DNA from 2 places in the Thalassotalea castellviae genome. Region 1 is predicted to be linked to the other one. Evidence: predicted binding sites of a transcription regulator. Region 1 holds the regulator's gene; the other holds the start of a gene.
What was found. Region 1 encodes NrdR, which represses ribonucleotide reductase genes. Its sites were predicted from a motif close to AAACACNANATNTNGTGTTT; they were not measured.

Region 1 (5,810 bases):
CAATGAATCATCGTTAAATATGGACAAAGACACGCAAGCGCCTATAGCAGAGCAAACTCAAATGACCGTGACAGACGAGGCTCATCACTATGCCGTTGACGATAATAATGCCGTTGATGAAAACAATCCTGATGAAGCGACAATTTTAGATGAACAATGGCAAAGTTTAAGCCAAGACTGGCAGTCGCAACCTGTTGAAAAAACAGATATTCAAGCTTTGTTAAAACAAACGAAACGCCGTACTACTTGGGCAAAAACTTGTTTTGCTTTAAATATCCTCGCTACTGCAGGGTTATTTATTTCATTTTTTTATGGTGTCATAATTGGCGAGTTTGGCACGCCATGGAATCTATATCTAGGTGGTGCCGGACTTATGTCGCTTATTTTTGTGTATTACGAAATGAAAATTCGGGCAAAAACATGGCGCCAAATTAGTGATAGTCCAGATCAAGCCATAGAAAACGCCTTAGCAGGCTGTGAATCTTCAATGAAATATATGTCGTTAACTAAATGGTCTTGTCTTCCTTTTGGTGTTTTAGCCAATTGGTTTGTGTACTCTGTCGGTAAAGAAGGCGACAAACCTATGTTGGGGGCATTGATATTTATTAATGTCTTTATTGCGGTAATGTTTTTAATCACAGAGTTAATTCATCGAAAACGTAAAAAAGAGTTCAAAGAGCTCAATGCAAAGATTTCAAACTTATAACGGAATACTCATAAGAAAGATAAATTAAATTCGGGATAACTATTGATAGCTGTGTTTTATTTGTTGTTCTTTGGTTTTTTATTCGATATATTATCTTCAAGACGAATTAGATTTCGTTATTAAAAACTTTTACCGCATTTTAACCAATACTCACTGGAATAGCTCAGTACAAAATGAGCTAATTCAAGTGGGTTTTTACATGTACAAATGAGCCTCTTTAGGGCAGAATGTGCGGCATTAAAATTGAACTTAACAAGATAGCCTGTTGGTTTAGCTGCTGGCTCATTACTTGAGGATAAAATATGTTTACACGTGATATGAATATTGCTGATTTTGACCCTGAATTATATCAGGCAATGAGTAGTGAAGTGGTGCGTCAAGAAGAACACATTGAGCTAATCGCTTCAGAAAACTACTGTAGCCCACGAGTGTTAGAAGCACAAGGTTCGCAATTAACCAATAAATATGCTGAAGGTTACCCAGGTAAGCGTTATTACGGTGGTTGTGAATATGTGGATGTTGCAGAGCAATTAGCTATCGATCGTGCGAAAGAATTATTTGGTGCTACTTACGCAAACGTTCAACCACATGCTGGTTCACAAGCCAATGCCGCTGTTTTCCAAGCATTAGTTAAGCCGGGCGGTAAAGTGTTAGGCATGAGCCTTGCTCATGGTGGCCATTTAACTCACGGTTCGCATGTTAACTTTTCTGGTAAGTCTTACGAAGCATTTCAATATGGCCTTCACCCAGAAACTGGTGATATCAATTATGAAGAACTTGAAGCATTAGCGCTTGAGCACAAACCAGAAATGATCATCGGCGGTTTCTCTGCATTCTCTGGTGTTGTAGATTGGGCACGTATGCGTGAAATTGCTGATAAAGTTGGCGCTTACTTTTTCGTTGATATGGCTCATGTTGCAGGTTTAATTGCTGCAGGTTTATACCCGAACCCAGTTCCTCATGCTCACGTCGTTACTACCACAACGCATAAAACATTAGCAGGCCCTCGCGGTGGTTTAATTATTTCAGGTTGTGATGATGAAGATGTTTATAAAAAATTAAACAGCGCGGTATTCCCAGGTGGCCAAGGTGGTCCTTTAATGCACATTATCGCGGCTAAAGCGGTAGCATTTAAAGAAGCGTTAGCGCCTGAGTTTAAGGTGTATCAACAAAACGTTTTAGATAACGCTAAAGCTATGGTTGCGGTACTTCAAGAACGTGGCTATAAAGTGGTTTCAAATGGTACAGAAAACCACTTGTTATTGCTTGATTTAATTGATAAAGATATTACGGGTAAAGACGCTGATGCCGCTTTAGGTCGTGCTCATATAACTGTAAATAAAAATTCAGTGCCAAATGATCCTCGTTCACCATTTGTAACTTCTGGTTTACGTTTAGGAACTCCAGCAATTACTCGTCGCGGTTTTGGTCTTGAAGAAACGAAAGCATTAACGGGTTGGATTTGTGATATTTTAGACGATATTAATAACGAAGAAACCATCGTCAAAGTACAAGAAAACGTGAAAGAATTATGCTCACGTTTCCCTGTTTATAAATAGCACGTCGATTGGCGTATTAATTGATAATAAGCTTAATTGCTATTAACGTTTTTATTATCAATGTATTTAGATTAAAATGGCCGCCTTAGCGGCCATTGTTATTTTTGCGCTGTAATAAAATTTTTGGAGCGTTTCATGTATTGCCCATTTTGCTCGGCTACCGATACTAAGGTGATTGATTCTCGACTGGTGTCTGACGGACATCAAATTCGCCGCCGTCGTGAGTGTGTAGCTTGTCAAGAGCGGTTTACAACCTTTGAATCTGCAGAATTAGTGATGCCTCGCATTATTAAACGAGATGGTTCAAGAGAGCCTTTCAATGAAGATAAAATGCGCAGTGGTTTAGTTCGCGCGTTAGAAAAACGACCTGTAAGCGTTGAGCAAGTTGAATTGTCTATCAATAAAGTGAAGTCGCAAATGCGGGCAACAGGCGAACGTGAAATTAGTAGCGAACTGTTAGGCAATATTATTATGGGGCAATTGAAAGACCTCGATAAAGTCGCCTATGTAAGGTTTGCTTCTGTGTATCGCTCATTTGAAGATGTGAAAGAGTTTGGTGAAGAAATTGCCCGACTTGGCAGCGATAAATAATGCGCTAATTTGGCAAACATATTCCATATGAAGAATACATTTACTCCATCAGATCATCAATTTATGGCAAAAGCTATACGATTGGCTGAACGCGGAATTTATACGACATCACCAAATCCGAGAGTTGGTTGTGTGATCGTTAATCATGGTCAAATTGTCGGAGAAGGCTTTCATGAAAAAGCGGGTCAAGGACACGCTGAAGTACATGCGTTAGCAATGGCGGGTACAAATGCACAAGGTGCAACGGCTTATGTGACGTTAGAGCCTTGTTCACATGTTGGTCGAACTCCACCTTGTGCAAACGCTTTGATTGATGCCGGCGTTAGTAAAGTCATTGCCGCTATGGTTGACCCAAATCCTCATGTTTCTGGTCGAGGGCTAGCTTTGCTTGAACAGGCAGGCATTGAAACTTATTCGGGTTTACTTGAACAAGACGCAAAAGCGTTAAATTTAGGTTTTATTAACCGAATGACTTTAGGTTTTCCTTATGTGCGCTGTAAACTTGCCGCAAGTCTTGATGGTAAAACAGCAATGGCGAGTGGTGAGAGTCAATGGATCACGTCCAAATCAGCACGCCAAGATGTACAAAAATTAAGGGCACAAAGTTGTGCCGTAATTACCGGAGCGGACTCTGTTTTAGTTGATAATGCTCGAATGAATGTTCGATGGTCAGAGTTAGGTGATGCGCGGTTACATTACAAAGAGCAAGCAGTTAGACAACCGGTACGCGTGGTCATCGATACGAAAAATCGTTTAACGCCTGATTTAGCTTTTTTCTCAGAGGCCTCGCCAATTTTATTAATCAGAACTAGCATTGAAAATAATCATCAGTGGCCTCATTTTGTAGAAGAAGTGATCTTGCCAAAAGCGTTGAATAACGAGCACGTTGATTTATCCGCCTTGTTAAATACATTAGCAAAAAAAGAGTATAATGAGGTATTAATTGAATCAGGCATGACCTTAGCCGGTGCTTTTATTGAACAAAACTTGGTTGATGAACTTGTGTTATATCAAGCACCCAAGCTGATGGGACATGAAGGAAAAGGCTTATTAAATATGCCTTTTGTGCAAGCGTTATCGCAAGCAAAAACACTTACCTTTTCAGACATTACTTTAGTCGGTGCTGACTTGAAAATCACCGCAAAATTTACCTAGCAATTATTAGAGACACTACATGTTTACTGGAATTATTGAAGCGGTTGGAAAAATTAAACAAGTTAATATCAGTGGTGACGGCGCGCGTATAACCATTGATACACAATCGTTGGATATGAGTGACGTTAAACTTGGTGACTCTATTGCGACAAATGGCATTTGTTTAACTGTGGTGGCGTTTGATCAACATAGCTTTACTGCCGATGTTTCTAATGAAACATTAACTCGAACGGGCTTTGCGCATTACGGTGTTAATCAACAGGTTAATTTAGAAAAAGCCATGCTACCGACCACTCGTTTTGGTGGTCATATCGTCTCTGGTCACGTTGATGCCGTTGCAACAGTCAATTCGATAAAGCAAAACGGAAACAGTATTGAATATTGGCTCAGCATGTCAGAAGAAATTGCGCCTTATATCGCTGAAAAAGGCTCGATTACTATTGATGGCGTAAGTCTAACGGTAAATAGTTTAACGCAAGACCAATTTAGGCTGACAATTGTACCGCATACCAGTGAACAAACTATTATGCCAAGTTATCAAGTTGGCAGTAAAGTGAATATAGAAGTTGACGTAATGGCTCGCTATATTGAGCGATTATTATTGAAAAAAAGTAATACCCAACAAGCGCCTTCTGGCGTAACAGAAGCTTTGTTAATACAAAGTGGCTTTCTTAAAGGTTAGAAAGAGAAATTAAGAGGAAATCATGAATTTACACTCTCCAAAAGAGATCATCGAAGATATCAAACAAGGTAAAATGGTTATCTTGATGGACGATGAAGATCGTGAAAACGAAGGCGATTTTATTATGGCCGCGGAGTTAGTGACTCCTGAAGCGATAAACTTTATGGCTACTCATGGCCGTGGCTTAATTTGTATGCCGATGTCCGTTGAGCACTGTAAAAAACTTAATTTACCGTTAATGGTCGATAAAAATGATGCGCAATTTTCTACTAACTTTACGGTATCAATAGAAGCTGCAGAAGGCGTTACTACTGGTATTTCGGCTGCAGATCGTGCAACTACTGTGCTTGCTGCAATCGGTAAAGACGCTAATCAGCATTCCATTGTACAACCAGGCCATATCTTTCCTTTAATGGCAAAAGATGGCGGAGTGTTAAATCGAGCGGGTCACACCGAAGCCGGTGTAGATTTAGCTCGTTTAGCAGGGTTAGAAGCCGCAGCCGTGATTGTTGAAATTTTAAATGAAGACGGCACTATGGCACGTCGTCCTGATCTAGAAGTTATTGCTCAAAAGCATGGCTTAAAAATGGGCACGATTGCTGATTTAATTGAATATAGAAATGCTAACGAAACTACCATCGAACGTATTTCTCAATGTAAACTACCAACGGCTTTTGGTGAGTTCGACTTAACAGTTTTTAAAGATACCATCGATGGTCAAGCGCATTTTGCCTTAACGAAAGGTGAAATTAACTCAGAGAAGCCTACGTTAGTTCGTGTTCATTTAGAAAATACTTTCCGCGATTTGCTCTTTAGTCAACGTGAAAGTGTTGCAAAATGGCCAATCGGCAATGCCTTAGAAAAAATTGGCCAAGAAGGCGGTGTATTAGTACTTCTAGGAAAACATGAATCACCAGAAGAGCTTATTGCGACGGTAACTAAGTACGCTAAATTAGATGCTGGTGAAACCGTGAAAGAAGTGCAACGACACGTCGGTTCAAGAAATGTAGGTGTTGGCTCACAAATTCTTTCTAATTTAGGGGTAGGGAAAATGCGTTTGTTGAGCTCTCAAGTGAAATATCATTCGTTATCAGGTTTTGGGTTAGAAGTGGTTGAA
Region 2 (5,810 bases), on a different contig from region 1:
AACAAATAGCAGCTTTTCTTTTTAAAGCAGAAAATTCATGTAAAAATGTTAATTCACTTTGACGCTGATAAGCTCTTGTTGCAACCAATCAAACGCTTGCTGCCAACCAAGCTCTAAGCCAGAAAATGACCGAAAATTCCAACCATCAAGCGCTCGTAATTGATACAATTCTTCCGTAATTTTCTGACTATCAGATGAGTAATATACAAATGCTATCGCTTTTAAATACTCATAAGATGCAATACTTAACTTTGCTTCAAAAGAATACGTGTAATTGTTCACGCGATTCACTAACATACCAAAGTCATCTTTAAAGTGTGCTTCGACAAATCGATGACATTCTTCGATCATCTCTAAGGTCATTTCAACCCCTTCATCAGCCACAACTTCAAGTATATTATCTGTGAGAATTTTGAAATATCCGAAACTTAAACGATGCTTCATTTAGGTTCTCCCAATAGCAATATCTGCTTTGAGATTAAGTGTTTGGTGAGATTAATTTTCATAATCTAACCTTAGCTTAGTTATCTTAAAACTCAAACCATGTAAGCGCTTAACCCAAATATTTATTTTAAGTCCTTCTTAGTATTAATAAAAAAATCAGTGAATTTCAGGCAAAAAAAAACCGACAAAAGTCGGTTTTTTTAATAACGTATATATAAAGATTAACGTTTTGAAAATTGTGGCTTTTTACGAGCCTTATGTAAACCAACTTTCTTACGTTCAACTTTACGAGCATCACGAGTAACGAAACCAGCAGCACGTAAACCGCTACGTAATGATTCGTCAAACTCCATTAATGCACGAGTAATACCGTGACGGATAGCACCCGCTTGACCAGAAATACCACCACCAACTACTGTGATGTTAAAGTCAAACTTTTCTAACATTTCAACTAATTCTAATGGTTGACGAACAACCATACGAGCCGTTGGACGACTGAAATATTCAGAAATGTCACGTTTGTTAATTGTAATTGCACCGTTACCAGCTTTCATAAACACACGAGCAGTTGAGCTCTTGCGACGACCAGTACCGTAATATTGATTATCAGCCATTGCTTACAGCTCCAAAAGTTGTGGTTGTTGTGCAGTATGCTTGTGCTCAGCACCAGCATACACTTTTAGCTTGCGGTACATTTCACGACCTAAAGGACCTTTAGGTAACATACCTTTTACTGCGAATTCAATCACACGCTCTGGCGCTTTTTCAATTAACTTTTCAAAGCTAATTTGCTTAAGACCACCAGGGAATTCAGTATGCGAGTAGTAAATTTTACCTTTCGCTTTATTACCAGTAACTTTAACTTTCTCTGCATTGATAACAACGATGTAATCGCCTGTATCACAGTGAGGTGTATATTCTGGCTTATGCTTACCGCGTAAACGGGTTGCAATTTCGGTAGCGATACGACCAAGAGTTTTATTCTCAGCGTCCACTAGAAACCATTCGCGTTGCACGCTTTCTGGTTTTGCTACAAAAGTTTTCATTTAAAAAACCCAATATTAAAATGTTACTAAAAAATAACCAAAATGGTTATCAGTTAAAAGACTACGCCATTACCCCTTCGAGTATCGAGTCCATCGTCTAGTATCTTGGGGATATTAGACATTTGTAACGTCAGGGAGCGCGCATTATACAGAAGCTAACAAAATAAATCACGTATATTTTTTAATCTTTTTAGTTTTTCTGAATTTCCCTGTATAGCAGAGTAATATTACGCAAAACGCTGACTTTTTCATTAACCACATTTAGAATCTCCACAGTTTAAGCATGTTGTGCAACCATCTAAAAGTACAACGGCTTTTTGATGGCATTTATGACATTGACTGGCCGAACTAGGAAAACCATGTTCTTCAATCGCCTGATCAGCTGCCGCATCTTGTTTTTGTTGGATATACGCCTGTTGATGGGTATCAATCTCACTGGCTGGCAACATATCTAACGTTTTTAAATGCGTTTCAATGATATAACCAATATCCGCTACTACCGAAGGCATAAAAATACCTGTGCCTCGTTGGTAGTAACCTCCTTTAGGATCAAATACTGCTTTCAATTCTTCAACTAAAAACGTGCAATCGCCGCCTTTTCTAAATACCGCAGAGATGACACGGGTTAATGCAACGACCCAAGAATAAAACTCCATATTTTTTGAATTAACGAATATTTCAAAAGGTCGTCGCACTTCTGCCGCGGTATGTTGATTTAATAAAATATCATTAATCGTAATATATAATGCGTGTTCGGAAATGGGCGGCTTAATTTTATAGGTTGAGCCAATTAACATTTCAGGTCGTTTAACCGTTTCATTTAATTTGATTGACGTTTCTACTTCGTTATTATTTGCTTGCGCCTCAGGCGTGTTAACTTTAGCTGCTGTAATAGCTTGATTAATTTCTTGCATGTTTTTTCTCTTCTTTAAGTCGTTATAATTTACCGTAATACCCTTCTTTTAAGGCATCATGTAAATTCGCCGCCGTATGCACTTCGCCGTCATACATTATTTCTTCGTTACCTTCGGCATGGATAGTAGTGCCATCCGCTAAGGTAAATTGGTATTGCACATTGGCTAAATCAGTTTCTTTCACTAACACACCTTGATGTACTTCGGGGTTAAAACGAAAAGTTGTACAACCTTTTAACCCTTTTTCGTGTGCATAAAGGTAAACATCTTTAAATGATTGATAATCGATATCGGTAGGTACGTTTATCGTTTTAGAAATGGATGAGTCGATCCAATATTGCGCGGCTGATTGAATATCAACATGCTCTTTCGGTGTAATATTTTCACTGGCTGTAAAATAATCAGGCAATCTATTTTCACCTTCTTGACCATAAACTTCAGCATTTTCATTCATGCAATGTCGGTATGCTAAAAGCTCAAAGCTTGAGACAGGAACAGACTCTTTTGATTTTTTTCCTTCTCGGATGATATTACGCTGATATTCATGGGCAAAACTTGGCTCAATACCATTTGAAACATTATTGCCCAAACTAAGTGCTAACGTTCCTGTTGGAGCGATAGATGAATGGTGAGTAAACCTCGCCCCCGTTTTAGCTAACGCCTCAACAAGTTCTGGATCTTCTTCGGCGATTCGTTGCATATATCGGCTATATTTTGCATGTAATACTGAGCCTTTAACTTTATCACCTTCTTTAAATCCATCTTTGACCATTTCTGGCCGTTTACTCAGCATTTGTTTGGTAACACTAAATGTTTGTAATAACACAGGAGCGGGACCTTTTTCTTCGGCTAAATTTAACGCTTCTTGCCACCCCGTCAATGCCATAACCTTAGAAACTTCTTCAGTAAAAGCAATGGCTTGCTGACTATTATAAGGAATTTTTAATAGCGTTAACGTCGAACCTAATCCTAAATACCCCATACCATGGCGACGTTTATTTAAAATTTCTTGTTGTTGTTGCGCTAAAGGAAGGCCATTAATTTCCACAACGTTATCTAGCATTCGCGTGAAAACCTGTACGACGTTTTTAAACGTATGCCAATTAAACTGTGCAGCATCAGTAAAAGGTTTATCAACAAACTTAACTAAATTGATTGATCCTAATAAACATGCGCCATAGGGAGGTAGTATCTGTTCACCACAAGGATTACTGGCGCGTAATTTTTCACAAAACCAATTATTATTGTATTCATTGGCGTGATCGATTAATAAAAATCCCGGTTCGGCATAGTCAAACGTATTACTCATGATCATGTCCCATAAACGATGTGCTGGAATATGGCCGTATATTTTACAAGCGATTAAACCATTTTCATTGAGAATATAATCATGTTTCTTCAGGTAGTCGTCTTCAAAATAATTCTCACGAAAGAGGATCTTACTTTGATCTGAAAGGGCAATATTTTCCGTATTGAGTGCTTGTTGTGAAATAGGAAAAACGAGCGGCCAGTCAGCATCATTTTTTACCGCCTGGATAAAGTCGTCAGTGATCAATAATGATAAATTGAATTGTCGTAAACGCCCATGCTCACGCTTTGCCAAAATAAAGTCTTTTACATCGGGATGAGAGATGTCAAAAACCCCCATTTGCGCGCCACGTCTACCTCCAGCCGAGCTGACGGTGAAACACATTTTATCGAAAATATCCATAAACGACATAGGCCCTGATGTTCGAGCCCCTGCGCCAGCGACATAGGCACCATTTGGTCTTAAAGTTGAAAACTCATAGCCAATACCACAACCAGCTTTTAAAGTAAGGCCAGATTCATGGACTTTGCCTAAAATACCGGTCATTGAATCATCGATGGTCCCAGACACGGTACAATTTATCGTAGAGGTAGCAGGTTTAAATTCACTGGCTCCGGCATTAGCAATTATCCGACCAGCAGGATAAGCGCCAGAGTTTAATGCCCAAAGAAATTTTTCATACCAGTATTGATGGTTCGTTGTCTCAATATCGGCAAGCGCCTTCGCTACACGAGCAAATGTTTCTTCAATAGTGTTTTCTTGAGGATTACCATGTTTATCTTTAAGTCGATACTTTTTATCCCAAATATCAATCGACGCGGCTTGTATATTGAGCGTATGGTGAGTAGGTTTTTCTTCAGTTAGCGGCATATATCTCCCCTTTAATTGTTATCATTTTTTTCAACATCATACTGAAAAAAAGAAAGGGGCAAAGCCAAAGCACTATATATTGCGATCTAAATCAAACAAAAACACAAGATATAGTAACCCGTAAAAAATTGGCATAAAAAAACACCGCGTTGTTTCGGTGTTTTTTTTAACAAAATTTTAATTAATCACTGAATTATAGTTTAAGGCAAATGCTCCGAAGCAAGATAATCATGAGATTGCATTTCCTGTAAACGACTCAAACAACGTTTGAATTCAAAGACTAAACCACCTGTCGTATATAATTCTTCCATCACGACTTCGGCTGAAATAATTAACTTAACTTTACGCTCATAAAACTCATCAACCATAGCAATAAACCTCCTAGCGGCGTCATCACTGTCTACATTCATTTGAGTGACATTAGCAACTAATACTGTATGGAATAAACGGCTAATTTCCATATAATCATTTTGGCTTCGAGCTGACTCGCACAATTCAGAAAACTCAAAATAAACAATACCATCAGAAGCTTTGATCGTGGCTAATTCGCGGTTGTTTATTTCAATAGCTTTATTGTTTACACCAACTTCAATTGAAAGTTGATCGAAATAACGATGTAAATTTTCATCGGCTTTTTCATCCAGCGGCGCATGATAAATTTCAGCTTGCTCTAACGTTCTCAATCGATAATCGACGCCACTATCAACATTAATAACATCACAATGTTGGTTAATTAATTTAATGGCGGGTAAAAATCTTTCTCGTTGCAAGCCATTACGATAAAGCTCATCAGGTATAATATTCGACGTTGCCACTAAGGTTACATTGTGGGCAAACAATTCTTCAAACAAGGTTCCTAAGATCATGGCATCTGTGATGTCTGATACAAAAAACTCATCGAAACAAATAATACACGTTTCTTGTGCGAAACGTTTAGCAATAATTTTTAACGGATCTGATTGCCCAGTTAAGCCTTCTAATTCTTGGTGAACCCTGTGCATAAAGCGATGAAAATGTACTCGCATTTTATTTTTAAACGGCAAACAGTCATAAAAAGTATCAACTAAATAAGTTTTGCCTCGACCAACACCTCCCCAAAAATAAATGCCTTGAACAGGCTTAATTTCAGCTTTCGCGACAACGCGTTTCCAACGATTGAAAACTTTTTTAAAACCCGTTACCGGTAGTGGCTTACTTTGTAAACATTCATATAAACGTTGTAAATTT

Region 2: the regulator NrdR is predicted to act here: its motif matches at 4,651-4,670, upstream of RM573_RS06640 (adenosylcobalamin-dependent ribonucleoside-diphosphate reductase).

The regions. Positions count from the first base shown of each region.
Region 1 covers NZ_JAVRIF010000002.1:390,486-396,295, reverse strand. The annotation lists gene RM573_RS05480 (hypothetical protein) at 1-706, shown strand, start outside; gene glyA (serine hydroxymethyltransferase) at 1,009-2,265, shown strand; gene nrdR (transcriptional regulator NrdR) at 2,401-2,856, shown strand; gene ribD (bifunctional diaminohydroxyphosphoribosylaminopyrimidine deaminase/5-amino-6-(5-phosphoribosylamino)uracil reductase RibD) at 2,884-4,011, shown strand; gene RM573_RS05460 (riboflavin synthase) at 4,031-4,693, shown strand; gene ribBA (bifunctional 3,4-dihydroxy-2-butanone-4-phosphate synthase/GTP cyclohydrolase II) at 4,716-5,810, shown strand, end outside.
Region 2 covers NZ_JAVRIF010000003.1:60,609-66,418, reverse strand. The annotation lists gene RM573_RS06660 (hypothetical protein) at 49-444, opposite strand; gene rpsI (30S ribosomal protein S9) at 666-1,058, opposite strand; gene rplM (50S ribosomal protein L13) at 1,062-1,490, opposite strand; gene RM573_RS06645 (TSCPD domain-containing protein) at 1,742-2,404, opposite strand; gene RM573_RS06640 (adenosylcobalamin-dependent ribonucleoside-diphosphate reductase) at 2,427-4,583, opposite strand; gene zapE (cell division protein ZapE) at 4,784-5,810, opposite strand, start outside.